Regions from separate parts of the Sporosarcina sp. P17b genome, predicted to be linked through region 3. Evidence: riboswitches for the same ligand, from Rfam matches in the RefSeq annotation. Region 3 holds a riboswitch; each other region holds the start of a gene.
What was found. Region 3 has a riboswitch for S-adenosylmethionine ahead of CSV76_RS14665 (methionine ABC transporter ATP-binding protein). Riboswitches for the same ligand answer to the same signal wherever they lie in the genome.
Positions count from the first base shown of each region.

Region 1: it holds a riboswitch for S-adenosylmethionine, as region 3 does, so the genes downstream of both, metA (homoserine O-acetyltransferase MetA) here and CSV76_RS14665 (methionine ABC transporter ATP-binding protein) in region 3, are expected to answer to the same signal.
Region 2: it holds a riboswitch for S-adenosylmethionine, as region 3 does, so the genes downstream of both, CSV76_RS10430 (methionine biosynthesis PLP-dependent protein) here and CSV76_RS14665 (methionine ABC transporter ATP-binding protein) in region 3, are expected to answer to the same signal.
Region 4: it holds a riboswitch for S-adenosylmethionine, as region 3 does, so the genes downstream of both, metK (methionine adenosyltransferase) here and CSV76_RS14665 (methionine ABC transporter ATP-binding protein) in region 3, are expected to answer to the same signal.

Region 1 covers NZ_PDYP01000002.1:309,999-313,137, forward strand. The annotation lists gene CSV76_RS03470 (HAD family hydrolase) at 1-182, shown strand, start outside; gene CSV76_RS03475 (YetF domain-containing protein) at 229-933, opposite strand; gene metA (homoserine O-acetyltransferase MetA) at 1,000-1,908, opposite strand; SAM riboswitch class I at 2,001-2,107, opposite strand; gene CSV76_RS03485 (AbrB/MazE/SpoVT family DNA-binding domain-containing protein) at 2,258-2,530, shown strand; gene CSV76_RS03490 (thioredoxin family protein) at 2,649-2,963, opposite strand.
Region 2 covers NZ_PDYP01000007.1:134,388-137,526, reverse strand. The annotation lists gene CSV76_RS10450 (FadR/GntR family transcriptional regulator) at 1-169, opposite strand, end outside; gene CSV76_RS10445 (methylated-DNA--[protein]-cysteine S-methyltransferase) at 175-690, opposite strand; gene CSV76_RS10440 (DMT family transporter) at 709-1,023, opposite strand; gene CSV76_RS10435 (DMT family transporter) at 1,026-1,364, opposite strand; SAM riboswitch class I at 1,522-1,623, shown strand; gene CSV76_RS10430 (methionine biosynthesis PLP-dependent protein) at 1,704-2,834, shown strand; gene CSV76_RS10425 (glucose 1-dehydrogenase) at 2,982-3,139, shown strand, end outside.
Region 3 covers NZ_PDYP01000017.1:48,495-51,633, forward strand. The annotation lists gene CSV76_RS14660 (pyridoxal phosphate-dependent aminotransferase) at 1-685, opposite strand, end outside; SAM riboswitch class I at 914-1,025, shown strand; gene CSV76_RS14665 (methionine ABC transporter ATP-binding protein) at 1,147-2,160, shown strand; gene CSV76_RS14670 (methionine ABC transporter permease) at 2,153-2,821, shown strand; gene CSV76_RS14675 (MetQ/NlpA family ABC transporter substrate-binding protein) at 2,840-3,139, shown strand, end outside.
Region 4 covers NZ_PDYP01000002.1:379,524-382,662, forward strand. The annotation lists gene CSV76_RS03825 (DUF3891 family protein) at 1-701, shown strand, start outside; gene metK (methionine adenosyltransferase) at 744-1,955, opposite strand; SAM riboswitch class I at 2,132-2,251, opposite strand; gene pckA (phosphoenolpyruvate carboxykinase (ATP)) at 2,427-3,139, shown strand, end outside.

The sequences.
Region 1 (3,139 bases), on a different contig from region 3:
GAAAAAATGAACAAATCGAACATGTTCTACAAGGGGTAACTGTGAATTGGGATAATAGCTTTGCTTATGGTGACAGCATTTCAGATCTTCCAGTCTTAGAACAAGTCGGACATCCTGTAGCAGTTCGTCCAGATGAAAAACTTACGGCCATAGCCAAACAAAGAAACTGGGAAATACTATAAAATAAAACAAACGCGAAGAGCCCTGATTATTTCAGGACTTTTCACGTTAAGTTGATTTTAATGTATTAATATATAAACTGCCATCTGTCTGAATTTCCGCATAAAGCACATGCTCAGGCTTGGAAATCCCCTGTTTTTTTAATTGTTCGGTTAGCCAAGTATCGGTCAATTGAAGTTCTCGCATATTTTTCTCTTCTACTTTCCCGTTAGTAATAATCTCAGTCGGAATATACTTTGGCGGTGGTGATGGGGCCTTGACATCTTTTTTTGTCGCATACTTCTCACCGGTATTCAGCATGACGCTCAAGTTACCATTCGTTTCAAATATCGCGTAATTGACATCCTTTACCGAAAATACCGACTGCTCGCGTAGCATCATATTTAGATCATTGAAACTTAACCGTAATTTACGCATGGAACCTTCTAGAATTTTTCCATTCTGTATGACAATCATCGGTTTATCATCGAGTAATACGCGAAGCTTGATGGATTTGAATGATAAAAAGTTAGCAAGAATTGTTAATACCGCCCATAAAACCATTCCATATAAACCATTTAAGAATGGTGTTTCAGACTCTCCTGCTAAATTGGCTGCAATCGAACCGATCGTTATGCCTGTCACATAATGAAAGAACGTCAATTGAGACACTTGTTTCTTCCCCATGAAACGCGCTAAAATCAACAGCACAATAAATGAAATCACCGTTCGTAAAGTCATTTCCCAAAAAGCCAAATCCCAAAATTCATCTATGTTCACTGCATACACCTCCAGTAGTCGGAGTATGTGCAAACTATAGGAATTTATACAACAATTGTTTTAACTCCAGTTGTAAGGAGTTTTTTGGTAGACATAGTAATTGAGCCAATTGGAGAATAATAAATGGGTATGAGAGCGCCAAGTATTTAAAGGCTCATTTGTCGGATCATCATTCGGATAATAGTTTTCTGGAACATCAATATCCGCTCCTTTTTCTATATCACGCGTGTATTCATCCCCTAATGTATGTGCATCGTACTCTAAATGTCCCGTGACCATAATATGCTTTGCATCATTCGAGATTACAATGAATGCACCTGCCTCTTCAGAAGCAGAAAGTAATGTCAATTCGGGATGACTCTGTATTTCTTCTAATGGCACCCCTGTATGACGTGAGTGTGGTGCTACAAATACATCATTGAATCCTCGTGCCAAGTTCACTGTCGGATCGGTAATATCATGTGAAAATACTCCAAAACATTTCTTCGTCAACTCGAACTTGTCAATTCCATAATGATGATAAAGTGCCGCTTGTGCACCCCAACAAATATGAAGTACAGACGTTACATTCGTTTTTGTCCACTCCATGATTTCCTCTAACTCTTTCCAATACACTACATCTTCAAATTGTAGAAGTTCGATTGGGGCACCTGTAATGATCATACCGTCAAAACGACGGTTTTTGACATGTTCAAACGTAGTATAGAAGGTTTCTAGATGATTCTGACTGACGTTTTTTGAAACGTAGGTAGCCGTATTAAGAAATGTAACATTTACTTGTAATGGTGTATTACCAAGCAATCGAAGCAATTGTAATTCTGTCTTCTCTTTTTCAGGCATCAAGTTTAAAATCAATATGTTAATCGGACGGATATCCTGTGCGGTCGCACGTTCTTCATCCATAACAAAGATTTTCTCTTCTTTCAGTAATTCCCCTGCTGGTAGATGTTTTGGTATGTTAATCGGCATGCTATTTCCCCCTTGAAGATCTATTATTACTATTTCTATACAAAAAGCCCTCATTTCTCTTGGATAAGAAAATGAGGGTTGACCGTTCACCGTTCTTATCTCTCAAGACAACAATCTTGTTGGAGGTAGCACCTTCCTGTTTGCACAGAGGTTGCTGAAGCTTCATCAGGCCAATTCCCTCAGCTTCTCTTGATAAGAAATATTTAATTACTGACTATTATAGCATTAATAATTTAATTGTATAGCAGAATTATCAAATTGTTCTGCGCATTCAAGTTTTGTAAATTGTAGATAGCATATTTTTGTGTATAATAGAAATTACCAACTACATTTCTTCGAGGAGGAGCTTATGAAGTCTTTAGGTATTGTTCGTAAAGTAGATCATCTCGGTAGGATTGTGATTCCAAAAGAACTTCGAAATTCTTTGTCGATTGATAAGGGTGATCCTATCGAAATTTTCGCAGAGGATGATAGGATTATTTTGAGAAAATATCAAGTCAACAGAGCATGTTTCATCACGGGTGAAGTGATGGAAGAAAATAAACAATTGTCAAACGGTCTATTCATTAGTCCACAGGGCGCAAAAATCCTTATGGAGCAATTGAAAGATTTCACAAAATAAAGCACATAACAACTAATGGAGCATGTGGCTCAATAGAAAAGGACTGAAAACAACTTTTATAGTTGTCTTCAGTCCTTTGTTTAGTTATATCCATAATCTCAACTGTGAAAACAGTAAATTATGCCAGGCTATTAATAAACTCTTCGATCTCTTCTTTAGTTTTACGGTTTTTACTAACGAACCGGCCTGTTTCTGTACCTTCGCTGAACGCTATGAAGCTCGGAATACCGAATATATCTAACTGACTGCATAGATCAATGAAATCGTCACGATCAACAGAAACAAATTCATATTCCTCAAATTCCGTTTCCAATGTCGGTAAGAATGGTTCAATCACTCTACAATCCGGACACCAATCTGCAGTGAATAAGAAAATGACTCGTTCTTGTTGTTTAAGTTGCTCAAACTGCTCTAGAGATTCTAAATTTTTCAATTCCAAACACTCCTTTTTACGAATAGTATAAGATCACTATAGCACGCTTACTAGTACATCTTCTCTTCAGACGACTTATGCCATTTCCATTTACTAAATCGAAATTATGATATATCTTTATGATTAACGCCCAAAACACGAACGTTCACAAATAATTCATTATTTACGTTCGCATT
Region 2 (3,139 bases), on a different contig from region 3:
TAGATAAGGCTTCACGGATTGTAGATCTGCCAACGGTAAAGTTTTCAGCCAGTTGCTGTACAGAGTCCAATTTGTCACCCGGTTTTAACTCTCCCGACTGTATAGAGTTCAATAAACTATCTGCTACTTCTTCATATATTTTCTTTGGTTTAATTTGCTTATATTTCATCTTGCTCACTCCGTCCTATCACTAACCCAGCTTATCTTCTCTAATTGTAATAAACTTTGCTTACAATCCTTGCCATCGCGGTAGCCTGATAAACTTCCGTCTTTTGCAATAACACGGTGACAGGGTACTACAATCAACACGGGGTTTTTACCTATTGCAGATGCCACCGCACGAACAGAAGATACATTTCCTATACGTTCCGCTATATTTGAATATGTACGAGTTTCCCCATACGGTATTTGTTGAAGGGCTTGCCATACTTGTTGCTGAAATAGTGTCCCTTTTAAATCGAAGGAAACCGTTGGGAAGTTCGTTATTGTACCTGATAAGTACTCTTTCAACTCACTTATATAGACTGTTAACTTCGTTTTGTCTTCTATTAATCCTTCCGTATCAGAGCGTTTCAACCATTCCTTTAATCGCTCTACACTATCGTCAGCCATTCCGACATAGCACAGTCCCTTTTCCGTAGCTGCCAGTGTCACTAGCCATTCATTAAATTCAAATTGTGTCCAATACACCAAAATATTCACTCTCCTTCATCCGAATAGTTTTAAGCCCACAGCCCCTAGAATAATGAGCGAAAGAAAGAAAAGACGTTTGAGGCTGGCGGATTCTTTGAAAATCAATATTCCCATCAACACGGCTCCAGCTGCTCCAAATCCTGTCCAAACCGCATAAGCTGTGCTCATCTGAATTTCTCTCATCGCAAGTGACAAGAAAATAAAGCCGAAGCCAAATACCCCTACAATGAGAAATAATCGTTTAATGGAACGCTTTTGCAAGTAATAATTGATACTCATTACACCGAAAATTTCACCGAGACTGGCAATAGCTAGATACACCCATGCCATTATCAGCCACCTCCTTCTGCATCCACCTGATCATCGTCCGTTGTAAGCTTAATGCCAACTACGCCAATGACAATCAAACCGATGAACGATAGCGTAACCCATGTGAACGCTGCATGAAAGACGAATATATCCACTAATAGGATAGCGGCGGCGCCGGATCCTGTAAAGACTGCATACACCGTACCCGAAGGCAATTTTTCACAAGCCTTAATAATGAAATAAAAACTAAAGATAATGGCCACACCGGTTCCAGTCCATTGGAGTACTGTGTCAGAGTACCGAAGACCGACTACCCAGAGGATTTCTATAACTGCCGCCAATACGACGTAACTCCAAGCCATAAGGAAGACTCCCCCCATCGTGATGCGTATCTAGTAAGTATAGCAAATATTTTACTGAAACAAAAAAATCATCTGATCGCACTTTAAAGGAAGCTTGCATCTAGTATATCTGCATGATAGAATAAATTCGTCAACAGTTTTGCCTATATTGCGAATATTCTTATCGAGAGAGACGGAGGGATAGGCCCAGAGATGTCTCAGCAACCAGCCACAGGCACGGTGCTAAATCCAAGGGTGACAATCACCTTGAAGATGAGAATATTGTATACACTTGTATGTTCGAGGGCCTATTCGAAAAGAAGAGGTTCTTTTTTATTTTTTCTAGGGGGATGGATATTCATGACAAACAACGGATTAGAAACAAGACTAGTACAACTTGGCAACCATAGCGATGAGAAAACCGGCGCAGTCAACACACCAATTTACTTGTCAACAGCTTATCATCATCAAGGACTAGGCAAGTCAACAGGGTATGATTACACACGCACAAAAAATCCAACACGTTCTGTTTTAGAAGAAGGAATTGCAAACTTGGAATCAGGAGATCAAGGATTCGCATGTAGCTCTGGGATGGCTGCCATTCAACTAATATTATCTTTATTTAAGGCTGGTTCAGAATTATTGGCGCCTGAAGACTTATACGGCGGCACGTATCGCTTATTTAATCAATATGAAGAAATGTATAATGTGAAGACTCGTTACCTTTCGTTCAATGATGTAGCAGAAGTCGAGCAAGCGATTACGGATCAAACAAAAGCGATTTTCCTAGAAACACCTACGAACCCGCTAATGCAAAATATAACAATCCGTACGTATGCGGAATTGGCTCAAAAGCATAATGTATTGTTGATCGTCGACAACACATTCTTGACACCTTATTTCCAGCGCCCAATCGAAGAAGGCGCAGATATTGTCATCCATAGTGCAACAAAATATATCGGTGGACATAATGATGTGCTAGCAGGTCTTGTCGTCGCTAAGGGTGAAGAATTATGTGAACGGTTATTTACAAACCACAATGCAATCGGTGCTACATTGTCCCCTCTTGATTCATGGCTTGTTGTACGCGGTTTAAAGACACTGCACTTACGCATGAAACAACATGACGCAAATGCAAAGGCGATGGTATCATATTTAGAACAAGAACCTCTTATTGTAGATGTGCTCTACGCAGGAATCGGTGGTATGTTGTCATTCCGAGTGCAGAACAGTGAGTGGGTTGGACCATTCCTAGAGAGTATGAATCTAATTTCATTTGCGGAGAGTTTAGGAGGAGTCGAAAGCTTCATCACGTATCCAACTACGCAGACGCATATGGATATTCCATTGGAAGAACGTAATCGTCGCGGAGTAGATGACCGACTGCTGCGTTTCTCAGTGGGCGTGGAAGACGTGGAAGATTTAATTGCAGATGTGAAACAAGCACTTTACGCTGCAAAAGAGGTAGTAGAAGGTGTCAAAGTACAATAATGTATGACCAACAGCTTAAACAGTCAATTTCATTTTGACGGTTCAAGCTGTTTTTGATTTGATCGAAATAAAACGAATAACTTCATTAGTTAGACGTTAAAGTATATAATAGAATGAGAAATACGAATACAATTGGAGGCGGCTTTAATGAAACGATTAGAAAATAAAGTAGCAGTAGTAACAGGTGCCGGATCTGGTATTGGACGAGAAATCGCTGAACTATATGCCCGTGAAGGTGCAAAACTGATCATTGCAGATATGAATATGGAAGGTGCAGAAGAAACTGTCCAGACTATCATAAGTGC
Region 3 (3,139 bases):
CTTCTTTCGCACCTTCTGTCTGTAAAAAACTAATTGGTTTCTTACCTTCAAACCCAATGCCGCCATAGGCAAAATCTTGTAAAACAGCAATCTGATTTTCTTTGGCAAATGCCACGGTTTCCTCATAAAACGCTGGTGTTGCTGTAACGCCAGTCGGATTACTTGGATAATTTAAGTACATGAGCTTGGCATCTTTTTTCTGATCGTTAGTTAGCTTGTCATAATCAGGTAGAAATCCATTCTCTTTATGGAGTGGCATCGTATCATAGCGAATACCCGCTAAGCTCACGCCTGATAAATAGTCAGGATAACCGGGGTCTGGAAGCAATAATAAGTCACCTTCATTCATGATAGCTAAAGGAAGTTCGACGACACCAATTTTTGTGCCACCTAGTACCGCGACTTCTGTTTCAGGGTCAATCACCACATCGTATTCTCGCTTATAGTATTCAGCAACGGCTTGTTTTAAAGCCGGTGTTCCACGGAAAGGTGAGTAACCGTGTGTGGCGGGATCTTCAACGGCTTCTTGTAATGCTTTAATAATATGAGGAGGTGTGGGCTGATCAGGATTACCGCGCCCCAGATTAATGACATCTCTGCCTTCGTCCATAGCTTTTTCCACTTTTTTTAATAATAATGTAAAGAAATGCGGAGGGAGATTTTGTAATCGGTTGGACAAAGCCATAGTCTATTCCTTCTTTCTTTGATATGTATTTTCAATTAGTATACATAGAACATACTAAACTTTTCAATAAAAGAATTGTTATTTGATTCGAAACAATCGTGAAAACTACGTAATAATAAATAACACTGATCTAAAAAGTCGGATATTATATTGAATTGTCGTTATTCACCTTGACAGTTTTATTAATTCAGATTAGTATATGTTTTACGCATCTAAATGAATAGCAATCTCTTATCAAGAGCGACTGAGGGGAAAGGCCCTATGAAGTCCAGCAACCCCTTGGAAGGATCAAGGAAGGTGCCAAATCCTACAGCATGGTTTTCCATCTGAGAGATAAGCTGAGAATATATCAGTACTTCTTTCATTTAGAAAAATGAAAGAAGTTTTTTATTTATAAAGAAATTTTAATTCCAGCTATACTTATACTCTTTGGCTGCTGGAATACAGAAAGAAGTGAGAATATGATCCAAATTCAACATTTGTCTAAAGTATATCAGACAAAAGAGAGAGTGGTAAAAGGTGTAGATGATGTATCACTTAACATCGGGACTGGAGAAATATTTGGTATTGTTGGATATTCTGGAGCGGGTAAAAGTTCTCTTATACGCTGTTTGAATTTATTAGAAAAGCCAACGAGCGGTACTATTTTGATTGATGAAGTGAATTTAACGAAATTATCTGGAGCACAGCTTCGACAGGCACGTTTAAAGATCGGAATGATTTTCCAGCATTTTTATTTAATTAGCCAAAAGACGATTTTCGAAAATATCGCTTTCGCTTTACGGGCAGCAAAAATGCCTTCGGACAAAATAGAGACGCGTGTATTAGAACTTCTTGAAATGGTAGGTCTTTCTGAAAAACGTCATGTATATCCTGCGCAGTTGAGTGGGGGCCAGAAACAACGTGTCGGTATAGCGAGAGCTCTGGCCAATAATCCTTCCGTTTTGCTTTGTGATGAAGCTACATCTGCACTTGATCCAAATACGACGATGTCTATTTTACGATTGCTGAAAAAGATCAATAAAGAATTGAATATTACCATTGTATTAATTACGCATGAGATGAATGTTGTAAAAGAGATTTGTGATCGCATGGCGATTATGCAAGATGGAAAAGTTATTGAAGAAGGACAAGTGTATGACATCTTTTCTAATCCAGTTCAACCTTTGACGAAGGAATTTATTAGCAGTGTAGTGTCTTATGATATCCCTGAAGCGGTCATGTCGAATTTGGCAGGGACACTAATAAAGATCACATTTAAAGGTGAAGTAGCGATGGAGGGTGTGATTTCCGATACGATGCAGAAGTACAAGGTCAAAGGAAACTTCTTGCATGGATCGATTGAATATATTCAAGAACGAGCACTTGGAATTTTCTTAATGGAATTACAAGGTGAACGTCAAGAAGTCAAGCAAGCAATTGCATACATACTCAAACAAAACGCACAAGTGGAGGTGATCCGCCAACATGTTTGATCTAGCCCACATCATGGAACTCATGCCGGACATTACAAAAGCATTTGGTGAAACTCTTTATATGATCGGTATCTCCCTAACGATTGCGCTAATTGTTGGATTACCTCTTGGCGTCCTGTTATTTACAACAGACAAAGGATTATTTTTAGAGAACCGGGCAATTAATTCGGTTGTAGGTTTTTTCGTCAATATTATTCGTTCAATTCCATTCATTATTCTACTTGTAGCTTTAATACCTTTGACGAAACTGATCGTTGGAAATACAATTGGACCGGCAGCTGCAAGTGTATCGCTTTCTGTAGCAGCAATTCCGTTCTTTGCGAGAATCGTTGAAACATCCATGCGTGAAATAGACAAAGGGGTTATAGAGGCAGCCATTTCAACGGGTGCTTCGCCGTGGATGATTATTTGGAACGTGTTACTACCTGAATCTAAATCGAGCATTATCCAAGGACTTACACTGACGTTAATCAACTTAGTTGCCTATTCAGCAATGGCTGGATTTGTTGGTGGAGGCGGAATTGGGGACTTAGCTATTCGTTTCGGCTACTATCGATATGATGACAGTATTATGCTAGTCACTGTCGCCATTTTAATAGTGCTAGTACAGTTGATTCAATTTGGTGGAGATCGTTTTTCAAAAATGATAGATAAAAGATAATAGGGGAGAGATGGATTTATGAAGAAACTGGTACTTGCATTCATTCTTACTGCGTTGGTTGCAGCATTGGCAGCTTGTGGAGGAGAAAAGTCTACTGAAAAGTCGGATGATGATAAAAATATTCATTTTGGTGCAACAGCAGGTCCTTATAGTGACATGCTAAAAAAGGCAATACAACCTGGTCTTGAGGAAAAAGGATATACGGTTAAAATCACAGAATTCAGCGACTATATTCAGCCGAATATTTCGTTGGACAGTGGAGATATTGATGCGAACTTGTTCCAAAATATTACGTACTTAGAAAACTTCGAGAAAGAA
Region 4 (3,139 bases), on a different contig from region 3:
TAATGAAACACTGGAAAAAGGATATGTTTCCTGAAGATCAATGGCGTCATTCCGTATTGACTGCCATTCGTAACCACGACATCGGCTGGGCTCCTTTTGATAAACAGCCTTTTTGGAATGATGCGAAGTCGGTACCTTTTCGATTCACTGACTTCCCACTTCCCCCTAAAACAGTACTTTATCGTCAAGGAATCGATGATGTAGAAAAGATTGACCACTATGCAGCCATGCTTTGTAGTCTTCATTATGAACAGTTTATACAGAGTAATAACAAAAAAGAAGCTAAGCTATTTATCGAGGGAGAACAGAATCGTCGTGAACGATTGTGTAAAGAAATCAAGGGTTTTGATAAGGAATTATTTGAAAAGCATTTTGCTTTGCTTCAGCTTGGAGATAACTTTTCCTTATATTGTTGTGTGAATGATCCAGGTGTCGACAAAGCGAATGAACATGTATTCTTTCGCGACGGCATTCCTTCAACAGGCATTTTCCCTGCATTACCGATAGGACGAATTGGGATCTATTTTGCAGATCAGCACACTATTAAGGTGGAGGTTTATCCATTTCGCTGTTCGTTTGATGTGGAAGTGAAGCAAAAGAACGTGTTGAAACAAGATATTAAGGATAAAGGATTGCAAGTAGCTTATGAAGAGGCAGATTATGAATTGATTCCTTTTCATATTACGCCGGCAAATAAATAAAAAATGCAGAAAGAGGAAATGTTTTCCCCTTTCTGCACTCCATTATTGCTTCACACGTACTTTACTCGCAAGTTCTTTCAACGCTTCCACTTTATCCGTCTGCTCCCATGGCAATTCGATATCCGTGCGGCCAAAGTGACCGTATGCAGCTGTTTGTTTGTAGATTGGACGACGTAGGTCAAGCATTTTGATAATTCCTGCCGGACGAAGGTCAAACAATTCACGTACGAACTCCACTAATTGCGTTTCGGATAGTTTACCCGTGTCGAATGTGTTAATCGAGATAGAAACCGGGCTTGCTACTCCAATAGCATACGCCAGCTGAACTTCACAGTGCTCGGCTAATCCTGCTGCCACGATGTTCTTTGCGACATAGCGAGCTGCATAAGAAGCGGAACGATCCACTTTTGTAGCATCTTTACCTGAGAACGCTCCCCCACCATGTCGTGCATAACCACCGTACGTATCAACGATGATTTTACGTCCAGTTAGACCGGAGTCTCCTTGAGGACCACCAACGACGAAGCTGCCGGTAGGGTTAATGAAGTATTTCGTATGCTCGTCCAACAAGTTTATGGGAACGACTGCATCGATGACTACTTCTTTAATATCTTTCTCGATTTGTTTGAGTGTAGCTTCAGGATGATGTTGTGTGGAAATAACAATCGTGTCAATTCGCACTGGATTATTATCCTGATCATACTCTACTGTTACTTGTGTTTTGCCATCAGGACGCAAATAAGGAATTAGTTCTTCCTTACGTGCTTCTGCTAAACGTCGTGCCAATTTATGAGAAAGACTAATTGGTAAAGGCATAAGTTCCGGTGTTTCATTACATGCATATCCGAACATTAAACCTTGGTCACCTGCTCCGATGTCATCTATGTCTTCATCTGTCATAGACCCTTCACGCGCTTCAAGTGCCACGTTGACACTAGCAGCAATTTCAGGTGATTGCTCATCAATAGATGTAAGTACAGCAGATGTTTCGTAATCAAAGCCGTATTTCGCACGAACATATCCAATTTCCTTTACAGTATCGCGAACTACTTTTGGAATATCCACGTACGTTGTCGTAGTGATTTCTCCCATTACTAATACGAGTCCAGTCGTGATACTCGTTTCACATGCCACACGCGCATTTGGATCCTCGGTTAGGATCGCATCTAAAATTGCGTCTGAAATTTGGTCGCACATCTTGTCTGGATGGCCTTCTGTAACTGATTCTGATGTAAACAGTCGACGGTTTGTCATTTTGTTTCCCCCTATATTAAGCATCATGATACGGTACTCTCATAAGTCCCTGGTAAAGTTCCACGCCTAGACGTCAAGCATATACCATAAGGATTCAGGGCTAGACAATATAAAAAGCCCTTCACTCACATTCAATCCATGAGTAAAAGGCAAAATTTCACGCGCAGCACCTTTCACTCTTATCGTCCAAGGAATTAAACCTTGCTTCAGGTTTGGCACCTTCGCGCTAGACTACTGTCTATTGCAGGTTGCCGGGTTTCACAGGGCCTGTACCCTCCACCAACTCGGGATAAGAGTATCCGTTCATGTCACATCTTATTAAAAAGTTTGGATTTTGTCAATTTTTTTATTCTAAATCACTTGAGTTTTCCATTAGTATAGATTAATATTCTTAATGTGTTATACTATTTACGAATTAGGATATTCTTATCAAGATAAATAAATCGACTACGCAAAGGACGGTATGTAAATATGATATCTGCAAAAATTGATGATAGTTTAAAAAGTCTTCTTAGTGGAAGCAACGTGACGATCCAAGCGTCTGTAGCAGAATTAACGGAAAAAGCAGCAGCAAGAGGCGAAGCTAAACTTTCAGCAGACGGCGCAATTACTGCACGTACAGGCAAGTACACAGGACGCTCACCTAAGGACAAATTCATCGTTGAAGATGCAGTGTCTAAGGATAAAGTAGATTGGGGTAGCACGAACAGCCCAATTTCAGAAGAGATCTTTGATTCATTATACACGAAAGTCATTGATCATTTGAAGGAAAAAGACGAGCTCTTCGTTTTTAAAGGATTTGCAGGCGCGGATAAAGACTCCCAGTTGTCTATCCAAGTAATCAATGAATTAGCTTGGCAGAACCTATTCGTTCACCAGCTATTCATCCGTCCAACAGAAGAAGAATTACAAGCACACGAATCGCAATTCACAATTTTGGCTGCCCCTTCATTCAAAGCGGATCCAAAAGTGGATGGCACTAATTCGGAAACTTTCATCATCGTATCACTCGAGAAACGAATTGTTTTGATTGGTGGAACAGAGTACGCAGGAGAAATGAAAAAATCTATTTTCTCTGTTATGAACTTCTTGCTACCTGAACAAGGTATTCTTTCTATGCACTGTTCAGCAAACGTAGGTGAAGAAGGCGACGTTGCTTTGTTCTTCGGACTTTCTGGAACAGG